Regions from separate parts of the Streptomyces sp. NPDC006923 genome, predicted to be linked through region 2. Evidence: riboswitches for the same ligand, from Rfam matches in the RefSeq annotation. Region 2 holds a riboswitch; each other region holds the start of a gene.

The links. Region 2 has a riboswitch for cyclic di-AMP ahead of ABZ707_RS26200 (C40 family peptidase). Riboswitches for the same ligand answer to the same signal wherever they lie in the genome.
Region 1: another riboswitch for cyclic di-AMP. It lies ahead of ABZ707_RS32380 (M23 family metallopeptidase); the one in region 2 lies ahead of ABZ707_RS26200 (C40 family peptidase).
Region 3: another riboswitch for cyclic di-AMP. It lies ahead of ABZ707_RS20850 (LysM peptidoglycan-binding domain-containing M23 family metallopeptidase); the one in region 2 lies ahead of ABZ707_RS26200 (C40 family peptidase).

Annotation. Positions count from the first base shown of each region.
Region 1 covers NZ_JBEYIF010000034.1:18,883-24,707, forward strand. Annotated here, with positions in the region: gene ABZ707_RS32375 (aldo/keto reductase) at 1-350, opposite strand, end outside; gene ABZ707_RS32380 (M23 family metallopeptidase) at 523-1,572, opposite strand; cyclic di-AMP (ydaO/yuaA leader) riboswitch at 1,584-1,738, opposite strand; gene ABZ707_RS32385 (PP2C family protein-serine/threonine phosphatase) at 2,042-3,160, opposite strand; tRNA gene ABZ707_RS32390 (tRNA-Met) at 3,657-3,730, opposite strand; gene ABZ707_RS32395 (hypothetical protein) at 3,816-4,013, opposite strand; gene ABZ707_RS32400 (HAD family hydrolase) at 4,263-4,901, shown strand; gene ABZ707_RS32405 (inorganic diphosphatase) at 5,134-5,628, shown strand; gene eno (phosphopyruvate hydratase) at 5,711-5,825, shown strand, end outside.
Region 2 covers NZ_JBEYIF010000015.1:99,824-105,648, forward strand. Annotated here, with positions in the region: gene ABZ707_RS26190 (ATP-dependent Clp protease proteolytic subunit) at 1-534, shown strand, start outside; gene ABZ707_RS26195 (hypothetical protein) at 541-849, shown strand; cyclic di-AMP (ydaO/yuaA leader) riboswitch at 1,159-1,345, shown strand; gene ABZ707_RS26200 (C40 family peptidase) at 1,348-1,824, shown strand; gene ABZ707_RS26205 (ATP-binding protein) at 1,936-2,370, opposite strand; gene ABZ707_RS26210 (helix-turn-helix transcriptional regulator) at 2,647-3,501, shown strand; gene ABZ707_RS26215 (DUF397 domain-containing protein) at 3,510-3,767, shown strand; gene ABZ707_RS26220 (8-amino-7-oxononanoate synthase) at 3,796-4,962, opposite strand; gene bioB (biotin synthase BioB) at 5,106-5,825, shown strand, end outside.
Region 3 covers NZ_JBEYIF010000010.1:1,746-7,570, forward strand. Annotated here, with positions in the region: gene ABZ707_RS20830 (aspartate aminotransferase family protein) at 1-192, shown strand, start outside; gene ABZ707_RS20835 (XRE family transcriptional regulator) at 274-906, shown strand; gene ABZ707_RS20840 (DUF6126 family protein) at 982-1,119, shown strand; gene ABZ707_RS20845 (tyrosine-protein phosphatase) at 1,153-1,950, opposite strand; cyclic di-AMP (ydaO/yuaA leader) riboswitch at 2,392-2,552, shown strand; gene ABZ707_RS20850 (LysM peptidoglycan-binding domain-containing M23 family metallopeptidase) at 2,555-3,493, shown strand; gene ABZ707_RS20855 (SGNH/GDSL hydrolase family protein) at 3,707-4,531, shown strand; gene ABZ707_RS20860 (STM4011 family radical SAM protein) at 4,583-5,446, opposite strand; gene ABZ707_RS20865 (STM4012 family radical SAM protein) at 5,453-5,825, opposite strand, start outside.

The DNA of each region.
Region 1 (5,825 bases), on a different contig from region 2:
TCCGTGCCCAGCCGCCGCAGCGACTCCTCGGCGCCGGCCCTGATGGTCTCCGCCGAGAGGCCCTGGTACCGGGGATGGCGGCCGACCTTGGTCGCCACCAGCACCTCGGAGCGATTGCCGCGCGAGGCGACCCAGTTGCCCAGGACGGTCTCCGACTCACCGCCCTCGTGCCCCGGCACCCAGGAGGAATACGTGTCGGCGGTGTCGACGAAGTTGCCGCCGGCGGCGGCGTAGGCGTCGAGCACGGCGAAGGACTGCTTCTCGTCGGAGGTCCAGCCGAAGACATTGCCCCCGAGGGCGAACGGAAAGATCCGGAGGTCGGAGGTGCCCAGCTTACGCAGCTCAGTCATGGGTGAATTCAACAGCCGCGGTGGGGCGCCCTGTTCCGTTTTCGCGCCATGTCCCCGTCTTTTCCACGGTTCCAGTGCCTCCCGTCCCCACCGCCCGGGGGCACCGGCCCGGGAACGGCCGACGGCTCCGGCGCCTGGAGGGGGCGCCGGAGCCGTCGGGACCGCGGGTGGGTCAGGGGGTGAGGCCCTTGCCGCGCAGCCAGCTCATCGGGTCGACGCCCGCGCCGTCCGGCGTGTGCACTTCGAGGTGCAGATGCGGACCGGTCACATTGCCGGTCGCGCCGACGCGTCCGATGACCTCGCCCGTGGAGACCTTCTGTCCGGCGCTGACGGTCATCGAGGACTGGTGGCAGTACCAGATCTCCGTACCGTCATCCAGCTCCAGGACCGTGCGGTAGCCGTACGAGCCGGACCAGCCGGCCGACTTGACGGTGCCGCTGTGCACGGCCTTGACCGGCGTACCCGTCGGGGCCGCGAAGTCCAGACCGGTGTGGTAGCCGGAGGACCACATGGAGCCGGCCTGGCCGTAGGTCGAGGTGAGGGTGTACGAGGAGGTCGGGAGGGCGTAGCTGGCGGCCAGCTTGGCGAGCCGCTCCGCCTCCGCCTTGGCCCTGGCCTCCGCCTCGGCCTTCCGCTTCGCCGCCGCCGCCTTCTTCTCGGCGTCGGTCTGCTGCTTCCTCGCCTCGGCCGCGGCCTTCTCGGCCGCCGCCGTCTCCGCGGCCGCCTGCTGCGCCGCGTCGGCCTCGCTCTGCTGCTGCTCGGCCTGCTGGAGGATGCGGGCCCGGAGGGCCTCGCCCGCGTCGGTGGCGCCCTGCTCCGCGTCGGCGGTGGTGAGGCCGGCCGTGGTGAGCGGGGCCGCGGCCAGGACATTGTCCGGCTCGGCGTCGTGCGACACGAGGGAGCCCACGCCCGGCAGCGACGTGGCGTCCGGGAGATTGTCCGTGATGGTGTCGGGCAGGGATATGGAGACAGCGGGCTTGTCCTGCGCGGTGGCTATGCCGCCCGCGCCGACGGCGGCTATGACGCCGACGCCGAGGACCGTGGAGCTACGGGCGATCCCATTGCGGGCTATCCCGGTGCGCTGCTTGGCGACGCGGTGCCTGCCGCGTACGGGGCGGATGGACTCCTCGGTGGGGTTCCATTCCCCCCAGGCCCGGTCCGGCTCGATCGCGGAGGTGCGAGTTTCGAAGAGGGCTTCGGGGGCAGGCTGATTGGACGCCACAGGGGCGCACTCCTTTCCTTCCTTCTCGCCTACCGGGTTAGCTGACGGGTTCGGAGCAGGAAGGTCTCCTACGGGTGCTCTCTGCCGCACAGGGCAGCAAAGAACGTCCGATTCACCCCAATGTGTGGTTCCCCGGTTCCCTGGCGGGATTCGGCGCGTGCGCACGGCGCCGTCTCTTACGACGGCTGGGACGACCGCGCTGCGTTATCGAACGTTAATAGAGACCAGGGCTTTATTCCAAGCTGTTCCCGGTAATCGTTAACGACTTCGCATCGGACTTACCAGGATATAAATGGTCACAGTCGGGCGAATTCTCCGGAGCCGAAAGCCGGGGCCATTTCTGATGGTGTGTCAGATGTTATGCGCAGCGGTACCTGTCGATTACCGGCAGTGAATCGACCCGGCGGATCGGCATAATGAATCAGCCGCGCGGGCCCGGCCGCCGGCGCCGGTCCTGCCGTACTCGCCGTCAGGGAGTGACGGGCATCACACGGCGCCACTCCGGCTGCCGCCAGTTGGCGGGCCGGCCGACCGCCAGCAGCGCCATGTCGTCCTGACTCCCGCCGCCCGTATGCAGCCGTACGTCCTCGATCAGGGCCTGCAGCAGGTCGTCGGGCCCCTGGAAGACCCGGCCGCTGAGCCGCTCGCTCGGGACGTAGAAGGCACCCTGGTCGTCGCGCGCCTCGGAGAGCCCGTCCGTGTAGAAGAGCAGCGTCGCCCCGTCGGGATAGGCGGCCTCCTCGGCGCGGTCGGGCCAGGCGCCCAGTTCGCTCATCCCGAGGGGCAGCGCGGGATCGGTCGGTTCGAGGATCCGCACCTGGCCGTCGGCGCCCAGCAGCAGCGGCTCGGGGTGGCCCCGGTTGACCAGCCGCACCACATTGCCGCTGTGCGGGATCTCGGCGAGCACGGCCGTGGTGAACCCCTCGAAGGCGTCGAGCCCGTCCCGCCGCGAACCCTCGCGTGTGATGGCGCGCTCCAGCCGCTGCGCCACCCCCTCCAGCGTGCTCTCCTGCTCGGCGGCCTCGCGGAAGGATCCGATGACCACCGCCACCGCTTCGACCGCCTCAAGCCCCTTCCCGCGCACGTCCCCGACCACCAGCCGCACTCCGTACGGCGTGTCCTGCACGGCGAACAGGTCGCCGCCGATGAACGCGCCCTCCTGGGCCGCCTCGTACCGCGCGGCGATACGGAGCCCGCCGATCCGCTCGGCGGGTCTCGGCAGCACCGCCCGCTGCGCGGTCTCGGCGATGATCCGGGCGGAGGCGAGGCGCTCCCCGCTGCGCCGGACGACGCCGTTGATGTACAGCGCGAGGATGGACACGATCAGCACGGTCAGCAGCTCGGTGAGCGACGCCGGATCCGCCATCGACTGGTTGTAGATGTTCAGTCCCACCTCGGCGACCAGCGCGGCGACGCCGACCAGCAGGGTGCCGAGCATCGGGTAGAACGGCGCGGCCACCAGCGGGGCGGCCGCGAAGAGCGGGGAGGCGGTGATCCGCGCGGGGGTCACAAGATCGAGCACCACACCGGCGACGATCACCAGGCCGGGCAGGACACGGACCAGCCCACGCCCGGAACGGCGGCCCATGCCATGGCCCGCGCTGCGGCTGGTGACACGGCCGGTGCTGCCGGCGCCCGCCCAGAAACCCGTCCTGTCCTCGGCCCAGAACCCGGCTTCGTCCCCGCCCCGGCGGGCTCCGCCGCCGTTGCCCTCTCGGAGCTTCCCTAGCTTCACCACCAGTGGTCTCCTGCCGGTCCGCTACGGCTGCGGACGGTACCGCGCTCCACCCAGGCTGATCGCTGCCGCTCCCGGCGGCGACTCGCTCTCGGCCGACTGGACTACGGGGCCGGTCCCGGGCCGGACCCGGTCGGGTCGGACGGCAAGGGCGGGCCCGGTCGGGCAGTCGGTTCCATCGGCCAGGTGGTGCTCGGCGTACCCCTTCATGGTGTTCCGTACGAGCACAGCCGTCTCTTCACCGTACTTGCCACAACCGGCGAAAAGTGGATCGTCCGGCCAACGCCGTATCGGCCGCACACGACGAAGGCCCGGATCCTGAGGATCCGGGCCTGCGTTCTCTTCGGAGTAGCGGGGACAGGATTTGAACCTGCGACCTCTGGGTTATGAGCCCAGCGAGCTACCGAGCTGCTCCACCCCGCGTCGGTGAACCTGACTCTACGCCATCCAGAGCAAGATCATCACCACTCGGTGTCGCGATCGGGGCAGGACTCGGCGGAGCGACGCGTCAGGCGGCCTCGACGACATCGGCCCGTACCGCCGCCGCCCACTCCACCAGAAGCCGCTGGTAGCGCTCCTGCTCGGCGGGCGGCAGCACACCGCCGGCCCGCCCCCACAGGGCACGGATCTCCGTGTTGACAACAGCGGCGGACCTGACGGAACCGCGATCACCGGACGCAGCACAAGCGGACGAGGAAGCGAACATGAGAGCAAGGCTACGGCCCGCCACTGACAATTGGCGGAGAGTATCCCCCCGGGCCCCGTCCGGTGGATCGTCGCGGGCCTGCGGCGTCCGGCACGGCCCGTGCCACGAGGAACCGCGCCACCGGGACGCCCGTACCCGGCCGGCGCCCGGACGTCCCTCCGCCGCGCGACACGCGTGCGACGCGCCGCGTCCGCCGCCGCGCGCTGATCCACCAGGGATTACAGGACACCCCTTAGGCTCGGACCGGTGATTGAAACCTTCGTGTTCGATGTCGGCGAGACCCTCGTGCGCGACGACCGCTACTGGGCTTCCTGGGCCGACTGGCTGGGCATTCCCCGGCACACCATCTCCGCCCTCGTCGGCGCGGTCACCGTCCAGAACAGGGACAGTGCCGACGCCCTGCGTCTCATCAAACCCGGCATGGATGTCGGCGAGGCATACCGCGCCAGAGAAGCCGCCGGCCGCGGCGAACACCTCGACGAATCCGATCTCTATCCCGACGTGCGGCCCGCCCTCGCGGGTCTCCAGGCGCTCGGCGTCCGGGTCGTCCTGGCGGGCAACCAGACCGTCAAGGCCGGAGAGCTGCTGCGCGGTCTCGATCTCCCCGCCGATCTCATCGTCACCTCGGGCGAGTGGGGCGTCGCCAAACCGTCGCGGGACTTCTTCGCCCGGGTCGCCGAGGCGGCCAAGGCCCCGCCCGAGAAGACGGCGTACGTCGGTGACCATCCCGCGTACGACCTGTTCCCCGCCGTGGAGGCCGGGCTGCGCACCGTCCATCTGCGGCGCGGCCCCTGGGGCTATCTGTGGGCGGACGACCCGGATGTGATCGCGGCGGCGGACTGGCGGATCGACAGCCTGACGCAGCTCACCTCGATCGCCGCGGGCTGAACGGCCCCGCCGTCGCACGGACCCGCCCCGGGCGGGCAGGACTGGCGGCCCGCGTGAGGTGGCGCACACTTGAAATGCGCGCGCTCCCTACCGGTGAGGGGGCTCACCGGTACCGCGGGCTCTCTACGCGACTCTCCCTGGTCATCTCGTGACCAGGGGGCGCCATGCCCGCGCCCGCTCCACGCCGGCGTCACCGCCGGTGGCGTGCCCGTCGGAAGGAGTGGAGTCCGCGATGGAATTCGATGTGATCGTGGAGATCCCCCAGGGATCCCGCAACAAGTACGAGATGGACCACAAGGCGGGGCGGATCCGGCTGGACCGGACGCTGTTCACGGCCACCCGCTATCCGGCCGACTACGGCTACATCGAAGGCACCCTGGGCCGGGACGGCGATCCGCTGGACGCGCTCGTGCTGGTCGGCGAGCGGACCTTCCCCGGCTGTGTGATCCGCTGCCGGGCCATCGGCATGTTCATGATGAGCGATGAGAAGGGGCCGGACGAGAAGGTCCTGTGCGTACCGGCCCACGACCCGCGCCGGGCCGGCACACGGGACATCAGCGACGTCTCCGAGTTCGACCTGCTGGAGATCAGCCACTTCTTCGAGGTCTACAAGGACCTGGAGCCCGGCAAGTCCGTGGAGGGCTCGCACTGGGAGGGCCGCGAACAGGCGTACCGGGAGATCGACGCCTCCAGGGCCCGTGCCGTCGAACAGGCGGGCGCCGGATGAGCCGCGGGCCCCGGTCGCCGGTGCGGCACGCGCCGGACGGACGGCTTTCCGGGATCCCCGGGGCCGATCCGGGAGGCCGTTCCTGATGGTGCGGATCGCGCGCCTGCACGCCACCGAGATCCTCGACTCCCGCGCCCGCCCGACCCTCGCCGTGACCCTGACGACCGACAGCGGTCTGCGCGTCCGGGCCGATGTCC
Region 2 (5,825 bases):
GCGGTCGACGACACCGCGGCCAACGATGTGATCGCGCAGTTCCTGCATCTGGAGTACGCCGCGCCGGACCAGGACATCTGTCTGTACATCAACTCCCCGGGCGGTTCGGTCAGCGCCATGTCGGCCATCTACGACACGATGCGGCTCGTCACCTGCGACGTGGAGACGAGCTGCCTCGGTCAGGCCGCCTCGACCGCGGCGGTGCTGCTGGCCGCCGGCACCCCGGGGAAGCGGATGGCGCTGCCCGGCGCCCGTGTCGTCCTCCAGCAGCCCGCCGTCGCGGAGCCCGTCATGGGGCAGCCGTCCGATCTGGCGATCCAGGCCGAGGAGATCCTGCGGCAGCGCTCCCTGCTGGGATCCCTGCTGGCGCGGCACACCGGCCGGAGCGCGGAGCGGATCACCGAGGACATCGCGCGGGACAAGATCTTCGACGCGGTGGCCGCCAGGGCGTACGGGCTCGTCGATCACGTGGTGCGGAACCGGAAGGCGTCCGCGGCCCTCCCCGGCCCCGGCAGCTCTCCGGGCGGGCGGTAGTCGCCGATGCTGCCACCGGAACTGCCTCCGCTGCCCGCGCTGACCCGCGCCGAGGGCGACGTCGTGGACAGCTATCTCCAGGTCGTCGACCTGCTGGGGCGGATCAATCCGGCCCGTGGCTCCGACACCTACAGCGCCCTGCGCGCCGCGCAGGCGCTGCCCGCACGGGTGGCCGCGCTGCGGGACGCGCTGACGGCGATGCACGCCAGGGGCGAGACCGAGCTGCACACGGCGACACTGGCGCGCGCGCTGCGCGTACTGGACGGGGAACGGCGGGCCGGGAGGGTCACCATGCCCCCCGGGGACGCGACTTGACGGTGTGTCCTCCCGTACGGACGCGCCCGTACGGGCACGGCTCCCTCATTCGGCCTAGCGGCGCGCGGGCCCGGATCGGGCGCTCAAGTTGCGCGAAGCGGCCGGACGCGCGAGGCGCCGCCGGTTTCCTTGCAGCTACAGGCCCTGACGAACCCCGACACTCCGTCATCAACCGTTGACCGACCACCCGTATGGGTCAGACGTGATGAGACTCACATATCGTCGTTTCGTCACCGAAACGCGCCGGTTCCGCGTCAAGATCCGTGAAACGACAAGCCCCCGCCACCTCGGCGAGGCGGTCCGGGCGGACGCTGAGTCCTGCCGCCGTACCGGATGACTGGTCGACAGGAGTGGATCGGCAGGAGTGGAGGACCCAAGCGTGACGGGACGACCGGGTTGTGGCCGTTCCTCGGGGTGAAGCCGCTTGCGCGGCCGGGCATCTTCGCCTGTCCGAACCCGACAGGTCATCCTTCACAAGCGGCTGACGAAGGGTTGAGCATGACCGCGCAGACGCATGTCCCGAATTTGCTCTCACGGACCCGTGCCGTATCGGTCCTCACACTCGCCGCCGTCGGCGGCACCATGCTGGTGCCGAGCGCCGCCGACGAGGCCAGCGCAGTCCCCGGCCACGCGACCAAGGCACTGCGGATCGCCGCTTCCAAACAGGGGTCGCCGTACCAGTACGGTGCGACCGGGCCGCATCGCTTCGACTGTTCGGGGCTGACTCTCTATTCCTTCAAGAGGGTGGGGAAGAGACTCCCGCGCACGGCCCAGCAGCAGTACAACCGGACCCGCCACATCTCACCCTCCCACCGGCGCAAGGGCGATCTGGTGTTCTTCCACTACGGGAGCAACATCTACCACGTCGGCATCTACGCCGGCCGGGGCAAGATCTGGCATTCGCCGAAGACCGGCGCCGTGGTGCGGCTGGAGCGGATCTGGTCCCGGAGCGTCTGGTACGGCCGGGTGAACTGAGGGCGCGGGGGTGCCCCCGCAGCCGAGCGCCCGCTGACGACGCGTCGGATCCACGCGCCGCCTCCCCGGGCGCTCCCACCCGTCCTGGCGGCTCCCGAGCCGGTCCCCGGATCAGATCTGACCCGGGGCCACCGTCCAGGGCAGGGTGACCCAGACCGTCTTGCCGCCCTCCGCGGTCGGGGTGACGACCAGCCGGCCGCCGTACTCGGCGGTCAGCGAACGGACGATGACCATGCCTCGGCCGTTGTCCTGCTGCACCGGCGCGGGAAGCCGCTGCGGCCAGCGCGGATGGCTGTCGGTGACACCGAGGCGCAGCTCCTCGTGACGGTCCAGCCGGATCTCCACCGTGAAGGTGGGCGACTGGCCGAGTGTGTGCTGTACGGCGTTGGTCGCCAGCTCCGAGACGATCAGCCGGACCGTGTCGACGGTCTCCGCGTCCGCGGGCAGTCCCCACTCGGTGAGCAGGTCCGCGACATATCTTCGCGCCGCGGGTACGGCCGCGGGGTCGCTCGGAAGGGTGATGGATGCCTCTTGCCGGTCTGCCATGAAGACGCCGTCCCTTTCCCGCCGGACCGGTCTCCGGCACAGAGCGGATGACTGCGCGGACGGCCTCGGACTGTGCTCCGCGTCAGACTGCCACTTGTCGGGCCGTTCACAGAGCCGATCCACCGAGATCTGCATATATCTGTCGCCCGTAGCGGTGAACTCTGCTACGCGAGACCGTATTTGAGCCCCGGAAAGATAGCTTCTCCGCCGCGCCCCCGAATGGCGCGAGCACGGGCAGACGGACAAGCGGCACGGGCAAGAGGAAGTGGTTCGGTCATGCGGCATATTCCGGCGGTACGCCGACGCAGGCTCGGTGACGAATTGCGCAGGCTGCGCCGGAGCGCGGGGCTGACGAGCGGGGAGACGGCGCGGCTGCTCGGCTGGCACCAGTCGAAGGTGAGCCGTATCGAGACGGGTGTCAGCGGGGTGAAGGACACCGACCTGGCCGGCCTGCTCGACGCGCTGCGGATCGCCGACCCCCGGCTGCGGACGCTGCTGGGCGCTCTGGCCGGCGTGCCGGGCACCGGGCCCGGATGGTGGAAGGCGTACGACGGTGTGATCCCGCCCGGTTACCGGGACTTCATCAGCCTGGAGTCCCAGGCCCGCGTCGTGCGCACCCTGGAGACCTCCGTGGTGCCGGGCCTGCTGCAGACCCCCGGCTACGCCCGTGCCGTGACACAGGCGGCGCTGGAGGGCCTGCCGGCCGCGACGGTCGACTCCCTGGTGGAGGTACGGCTCGCCCGTCAGGAGGCGCTGCGCGCGCCGAGTCCGCTGGAGCTGAACGCCGTGCTCGACGAGGCCGTGCTGCTGCGCGAGGTGGGTGGCCGGGGGGTGATGCGGGAGCAGCTACGGCGGCTGGTGGAGCTGGCCCGTCTCCCCCATGTGTGTGTACAGGTACTGCCGTTCGCCGCCGGCGGCTATGTCGGGCTCACCGGACCTTTCGTTATCTTCTCCTTTCCAGGCATTACTGATCTGGATTTGGTCGTTCTCGACCACTTGACGAATAGCCTCTATCTGGAGCGGAAAGAAGAGCTGGAGGCGTACGGCGCGGCATTCCGCACGATGCAGGCGCGTGCCCTCTCGCCCGAGGACTCTTTGGATCTCATCGCCGGGATCGGTGACGGCGCGTAGGGAGCATCATGACCGCTCGCCCCCAGGGGCTTTCCGCCCAGAACTCAGACTCCATTCCTTCCACAACTCCCCCGGTCCTGACGACCGGTTGGCGGCGCAGCAGCCGCAGTACCGGGATGAACAACTGCGTGGAGACCGCCCGCACCGGCGCGGCCGGGCTCGCCGTACGTGACTCCAAGGACGTGCGCCGCGCCCCGCTGGCCTTCTCCACGGGCGCCTGGACGTCATTCCTGTCCGCGCTGCGCGAGGAGGCACTCACCGACTGAGGGACCGCCCCGCCCGGGTCCGTAAGACTCAGCGCGGCGGTGCGGACGCCACCACCGTCCGCACCGCCGCGTCGATCTGCTGGTCCGTCAGGTCGGCGCGGGCGGTGAGCCTGATCCGGGAGATGCCGTCCGGCACCGACGGCGGCCGGAAACATCCCACGGCCAGGCCCGCGGCGCGGCAGTCCGCGGCCCAGCGCACGGCCGCCTCCGGTGACGGCGCCCGGACGGAGACCACGGCGGCGTCCGGCCGTACGGCGGTGAGCCCTTCCCCGGTCAGCCGCGCGTGCAGGGTGCGGGCGACGGCGCGCACCCGGTCCGCCCGGGCGGGCTCGCGGCGCAGCAGCCGCAGGCTCTCCAGGGCGCCGCCCACGGCGGCGGGTGCCAGGCCCGTGTCGAAGATGAAGGTCCTGGCCGCGTTGACCAGGTGGCTGATGACCCGGGCCGGCCCGAGGACCGCGCCGCCCTGGCTGCCCAGGGACTTGGAGAGGGTGACGGTGGCCACCACACCGCCCGCTCCCGCGATGCCCGCCGCGTCCAGGGCGCCCCGGCCCCCGGCGCCGAGCACACCCAGACCGTGCGCGTCGTCGACGAGCAGTGCGGCGCCCCGCGTACGGCAGACCTCGGCCAGTTCCCGCAGCGGCGCCGCGTCGCCGTCCACCGAGAACACCGCGTCGCTCACCACCAGAGCCCGCCGCCCCGGGTGTGCGTCGAGCGTCTTGCGTACGACCAGGGGCTCCGCGTGCGGCACGACGACCTTCTCGGCGCGCGAGAGCCGGCAGCCGTCCACAATCGAGGCGTGGTTTCCCGCGTCCGACACGATCAGGGAGTCCCCGGTCGTCAGCGCGGTGAGGGCGGCGAGATTGGCCGCGTATCCGGAGGAGAGGACGAGCGCGGCCTCGAACCCGCAGAAATCGGCCAGTTCGCGCTCCAGCTCGGCGTGCAACGCGGTGCTTCCTGTGACCAGCCGGGAGCCGGTGGCGCCCGCGCCCCAGCGGCGGGCGGCCGCCGCGGCGGCGCCGGTCACCGCCGGATGGCGGGCCAGGCCCAGATAGTCGTTGCTCGCCAGGTCCAGCAGGGCGGAGTCGGCCCCGCGCGGCCGGAGCGTACGGACCAGACCGGAACGCTCACGGCGCAGCGCCTCGTCCCCGGTCCACGCGAACGGATCGTCGGTCCAGCCGGGGAAATCCCGCTCCATGGGTCCCGTCCTTTTGTAGGCAGCGCACAGACCCTAACCGGGGCCGGACCGGGGCAGGGTGTGGTCATACACACACGTCGATCCGGCCGTGTTGTGGGGTTCCTCCTTTGCCGCGAGCTGTCAGGTAGGCGAGGATCAGCGCCATGGATCTGCTGAAGACGCTGGTGGAGAAGGGCCTGCGGCGCGAGCTGCCGACCCGCGAAGAAGCGCTCGCCGTGCTGGCGACCTCCGACGACGAGCTGCTCGACGTGGTGGCCGCGGCCGGGAAGGTACGCCGTGAGTGGTTCGGGCGGCGGGTGAAACTCAACTACCTGGTCAACCTCAAGTCCGGTCTGTGTCCCGAGGACTGCTCGTACTGCTCTCAGCGGCTCGGTTCCACGGCTGAGATCCTCAAGTACACCTGGCTCAAGCCCGACGAGGCGTCGAAGGCCGCGGCCGCCGGGGTGGCGGGCGGCGCGAAGCGGGTCTGTCTGGTCGCGAGCGGACGCGGCCCGACGGACCGGGACGTCGACCGGGTCTCGCGGACCATCGAGGCGATCAAGGAGCAGAACGAAGGCGTCGAGGTGTGCGCCTGCCTCGGCCTTCTCTCGGACGGGCAGGCGGAGCGGCTGCGGGCGGCGGGCGCCGACGCCTATAACCACAATCTCAATACGTCCGAGGGGACATACGGGGACATCACCACCACGCACACGTACGCCGACCGGGTCGAGACCGTGCGGCAGGCCCAGACGGCGGGCCTGTCCGCCTGCTCGGGACTCATCGCCGGGATGGGCGAGAGCGACGAGGATCTCGTCGATGTGGTCTTCTCCCTGCGCGAACTCGACCCGGACTCGGTGCCGGTCAACTTCCTGATCCCGTTCGAG
Region 3 (5,825 bases), on a different contig from region 2:
CGCATTCTCACCCAGGTGTCGGGCGACCACCTCGAAGTGATCAAGCTGATCCCGCCGCTGACCATCGGAGAGCGAGAGGTCGAGCGCTTTGTCGACGCCTTCACCGCCGTCATGGACGACGCCCATGGGGGCGGCGGGCTGATGTGGGACTTCGGGCGGACACTGGTGAAGCAGGCCGTCGCCAACAGGTGAGGCGCTCCCCGCCCACCCAGCCGGGTTTGCCTCTGGGGCAACAAATTTGCCTCGGAGGAAATATCCTGGCGCAATAGAGGCATGCGTACACCTCCCGCGGACGAGCCGGCCGACGAACCCGGCCGGCTCTCCGACGAGCTGCCCGATGTCGCGCCCCGGCTGCGCGAGCTGCGTCGCGACCAGCGGCTCACCCTGGAGTCCGCCGCCCGCCGGGCCGGGCTCTCTCCCGCTCATCTGTCCCGGCTGGAGACGGGCCGCCGCCAGCCCTCGCTGCCCATGCTGCTGGCCCTCGCCCGGATCTACGGTACGACCGTCTCCGAACTGCTCGGCGAAGTGCCGCCGGAACGCGACCCCATTGTCCGGGCCGGCCGTGCCGAGCCCGTCGAGGCCGACGGCTGGACCTACCACCAGGCGGGCGGCTCCGGCCGGGCCATGCAGCCGCTCCGGGTCCAGGTGCCGTACGGGGCCCAGGGCGATCTCGTCCGTGTGCACCCGGGGGAGGAGTGGCTCTATGTCCTCGAAGGGCGGCTGCGCCTGAGTCTCGGGGACGCCGTGCATGTGCTCGACCCGGGGGACAGCGCGCACTTCGACTCGCTCACACCGCACCGGATCGCGGCGGCCGGACCCGCCGGGACCGAGCTGCTCTTCGTCCACACCCTGCTGCAGACCCCCGCCGCCGAGCTGTGCCTCGGCGGCGGGGCTCACCGCGGCTGATCCTCAGAGAGGTCTGTCACCATGTCAGAGAACGCAGTTCCGGACCCCGCGGGTACGCGGGCCGGCCAGGAAGACGTGCCGGCCCGCGTAACGAATCAGGAGAAGACGTTCCCCAGGGGACTTGTCATCCGGCTTTTCGCCTATCTGGTGGCCGGTCACCTCTTCGCGGGCTTCCTCTATCTGCTCTTCGAGCTGGGGGCGCGCGGTCAGTAGCGGTCGGCGCGGGCCCGACGGCGGGCGCGCGTCTCAGGAAAGCAGGCGGGCGCGCAGCCGCTCACGGGTCTCGGGGGTGACTCCGAGGCCCGCTGACAGATAACGCTCGGTGCTGCCCCAGGTCTTCTCAATGGTCTCGAAAGCCGCTGCGAGGTATTCCGATCTGGCGTCGAAGAGCGGGCTGAGCAGCTCCATGACCTCGGCGGACGTCCCGGCGGGCGAATTGTCGCTGCGGTGGATCGGATAGCGGCGCCGCGGGTCGTTCGACTTCAGGTAGTCCGCCTCTATCGCCTCGCGCTCGACCCCGACGGCCAGCAGCGACACGGCTATGGAGAGACCGGCCCGGTCCTTGCCCGCGGCGCAGTGCATGAGGGCGGGGACGCTGTCCTCGGCCAGGGCGTGCAGGACGCGGCTGTGCTCGGCGGTGCGGTCCGTGATGATCGCGCGGTACGAGTCGGTCATCCGGGCCGCGGCCCTGCCGTCCGCGAGGAGCGAGCGGAGCTGGTCGAGGTCGCCGTCCCGGACCATCAGCCAGAACTCCGCCCCGTCCGCGGGATCGGTGAGCGGGATGTTCACATTGCGCACACCCGTCAGCTCCACGTCCGCGCCGTCGAGCTTGAGGTCGGCGGCATTGCGGAAGTCGAAGACGGTGTGCAGCCCGAGGGACGAGAGGAAGGCGGAGTCGGCCGCGGTGGCGTTGGCGAGGTGGCCACTGCGGAAGAGCCGCCCGTGCCGCACCTGCCGGCCGTCCGTGGTCGGCAGTCCGCCCACATCGCGGAAGTTGCGTACCCCGGTCAGCTCGGGCTCGGTCGACGGGACCTGCTGCGTCACGGCCTGCTCCTCCGTGTCTGCCGCCGGCGCCGCTCGCCGACGATGTCGACTTCTGACACTACGACATCGGTTCTCAGGAGACCGGAGTTCGCGACCCGGGGAGCGAATGCGAACTATTCGGACATCGCAGGAGGCTACAAATCGCCCAAATGTGCATCTGTCCGTATTGGCGTATTTCGCATAACGTGCCCCGGTGCAGGGGGAGATGGGTTCCCGCTGGTGAGCAGGATCATATCCGTGACGGTCCGTGGCGGCGAAGCGAATTGAAATCGCCGTGACGCACGGAATCCGAAGATCGGTGATTCACGCAGGGTGACCGGAAATCCAGGGCGATATCGGGGCGTCTGCCGCCCCTGGGAATAAGCGGCTTGTTAATGCCCTCCCGGCTCGCCTACGTTCAGCCTCAATCCAGGCGGACCGCCGAATCCTGCCGCCGCTTGGAATTCGCACTCACCCATCCACGTGTGGCAGGAGCGGGGGACCCAGGTAGTACGCCGTTCCGGAATATCGGACGGCTCGGGGTGAAGTCGCGCAGTAAGCGCGGCAGGGCATCTCCAGCCCTAACCCGACAGCTCACCTCGCAGGCGCCGGAGAGGAATTGACCATGCCCGCGAAGGGTAAGCACCGCCGCACCAGGACCAGCCCGTTCAGCCGCGGCCTTCTCGCCGCCGGTACGGGCGGCGCCGCCATCGCTCTTCCGCTCATCGGCGCCACCGGCGCGCACGCCGCCGAGAAGGCCGCGCCCGCCACCGAACCGCACGCCGTCTCGGCGGCCGCCCAGACGAGTCAGCACGCGTCCGCCAAGAAGACCGCCACCAAGGCTCCGAAGATCTACTCCGTGGTCGCCGGTGACTACCTTTCCAAGATCGCCTCCGAACAGCATGTCCGGGGCGGCTGGCACAAGCTGTACGCCGACAACCGCAAGGCCGTGGGGCCCGACCCGTCGCTCATCCACCCGGGCCTGAAGCTCACCATCGGCGCCAAGTCGAGTGGCCCGCACAAGCCGGCGGGCCACCACTCCAAGCCCGGTGGCACGGACGCTCAGCCCGGCAACGCCCCGGCCAAGCCCTCGGACGACCCCGCTCCCGTCAAGACCGGAACTCCCGCCGCCGACCCGGTGGACGACAACAGCGGTTCCGGCTTCACCCTGCCGGTCGACGGCATAGCCATCGGCACGCCGTACCACGCCAGTGGCAGCAACTGGTCCAGCGGCTACCACACCGGTGTGGACTTCCTGGCGCCCTCGGGCACCGTTGTGAAGGCCGTCGGCGCGGGCACCGTCGTTTCGGCCGGCTGGGGCGGTTCGTACGGCAACCAGGTCGTCATCCAGCACGACGACGGCCACTACTCGCAGTACGGCCACCTGTCCTCCATCTCGGTCTCCGAGGGCGACACCGTCAGCGAGGGCCAGCAGATAGGGCTCTCCGGCGCGACCGGCAATGTCACGGGACCGCACCTGCACTTCGAGATCCGTACGGGTCCCGACTACGGCTCGGACATCGACCCGCTGGCCTTCCTCCGCGAGCACGGCGTCTCCGTCTGATCCCGTCCGTCTGATCCCGAACACCCCGCTCCGAACCGGTATTCCGTCCGAGAACGCCGGTGGGTCAACACCTCCGCCCGGCACCGAAAGTGCCGGGCGGAGGCATGGTGCCTATTCCCGCTTGGGTGAAACTTGACCGATGGTGTATCTCACCGCCGTCAACGGCTTCTTACGGTCGCGTAGGTCACATCTGCGAGTGAAAGATGAGCGGTTGTGGCAGATGATTCGAGATCCAGAAGAAGCGGCGTATTCGCGTCGTACGCGGCGATCGGTGACAGCTTCACCGAAGGCGTGGGAGATCTGGGACCCGACGGGCTGTATATCGGCTGGGCCGACCGGCTCGCGGTCCTGCTGGCCGACCGGCTGCCGGTCTCCGGTGACGCCGTGGACACCGTGCACGGCGATTTCCGGTACGCCAATCTCGCGGTACGCGGCCGGCTCCTCGACCAGATCGTCGACGAGCAGATCCCCCGGGCGAAGGAACTCGCCCCGGACCTGGTGACCTTCTGTGCCGGCGGCAACGACATCATCCGTCCAGGTACCGATCCCGACGATGTCGCCGAGCGTTTCGAGCGGGCCGTGGCCGACCTCACGGGCGCCGTCGGCACGGTCATGGTGACCACCGGATTCGACACCCGCGGGGTCCCCGTGCTGCGCCATCTGCGGGGCAAGATCGCCACGTACACCGCGCATGTGCGCTCCATCGCCGACCGCTACGACTGCCCCGTCCTCGATCTCTGGTCCCTCAGGTCCGTCCAGGACCGGCGTGCCTGGGACGGCGACCGGCTGCATCTGTCACCCGAGGGGCACACCCGGGTCGCGCTGCGCGCCGCGCAGGTGCTCGGTCTCGACGTGCCGGCCGACCCGGACCAGGCGTGGCCGCCGCAGCCGCCGCGCGGCACGTTCGAGGTCCGGCGCGACGACATCCACTGGGCGCGCGAATATCTGGTGCCCTGGATCGGACGCCGGCTGCGCGGCGAGTCGTCGGGCGACCAGGTGGCGGCCAAGCGGCCCGATCTGCTGCCGCTGAAGCACTGACGGCGGGGCCGCCCCGGGGCGTGTTGCAGAAGTCCCGTCCGGCTCGCGGCGCTACGTCTCGAACACGCCCCGCGCCCCCGCCGGGATCCGCTCCAGCACCCCGCCCGCGAACACGTCGTACAACGGCAGCGTCTCCAGGTGCACATAGCCGATGTGACAGTCGCACAGCGCCTTCGGGCAGGCCCGGGGCCCAAGGGCCCGCCGGTACGACCCGTCGTAGAGATTGCCCAGCTCGGCACGGACGAAATGGCAGCGCCGCACGGTGCCGTCGCCGTCCACCGAGATCACCGACTCGCCCGTACGGCACGGCAGACCGGCCGAGCGGTGCGGATGGCGGCTGTACGGGAAGAGCGGATCGAGGTCCGTCCACCGGGCGGCCTCCTCGTCCGTATAGCTGTGTCCCTCGGCCGCGTTGATCCAGAGGTAGACGTCCGCCGGCAGCTCGGCGCGCAGCCGGAGCGCGTGCTCATGATGGCCGGGCAGACCGACAACGCCCACACTGAACCGGACGCCCCGGCGCGCGAGGTCATGGCACTTCCCGAGGAAGCGGTCGTACGGCGTCTGTCCCGGGTGGTACGTGCACCACAGGGCCAGCGTCCCGGGATCGGCGTCCTGGACCCAGTCGGTACGGGCGCTGAGGTTTGTCTGGATGGCCACCCGGCGGATGTGCGGCAGCCGGGACAGCTCGGCGAGTGTCCGGCGGTACCAGGAGCGCACCAGCCCTTCGCCCCACGGTGTGAACAGGAGCGACAGCCGGTCGGCGGACTGCGCGGACGCCCACGCGGCGAAGCGCTCCAGCGCCGCCCGGTCGGCACGTAGCTGGTCAGTGGTGTCCCGCCGCTTGGCGAACGGGCAGTAGGGACAGTCGTAGTCGCAGGACGCGAGCGGACCGCGGTAGAGGATCGTCAGGTCCACGGAGTCTCATTTCTGCTCGTACGCGGCCATCGCGGCCCGTACGGCGGGGGAGAAGAGCGCGGGACCCAGGGCGTCCGAATGGGCGAGACCCTCGGGCGAGAGACGCAGCAGGCCGGGCCCCGCGCTCCCGTCGAGCCAGCCGAGCGCCGCGAACAGGTCCAGCTCGGCCGGGAAGTCGTCGGCCGGGCCCGTCCCGAACCGCTCGCGATAGCCGGCCACCTCCATGCCCCGCGCCTGGAGGACCGACTGGAGGAGATGGCGGCGCCGTGCCTCGTCCTCGTCGATCCGGTAGCCCAGCTCCGCCCGGGAGAAGTCCTCCGTCGCCGTGTACCGGTCGATGATGTTCCGTATCTCGCGGGTGTCGACGGCGTAGTCGAAG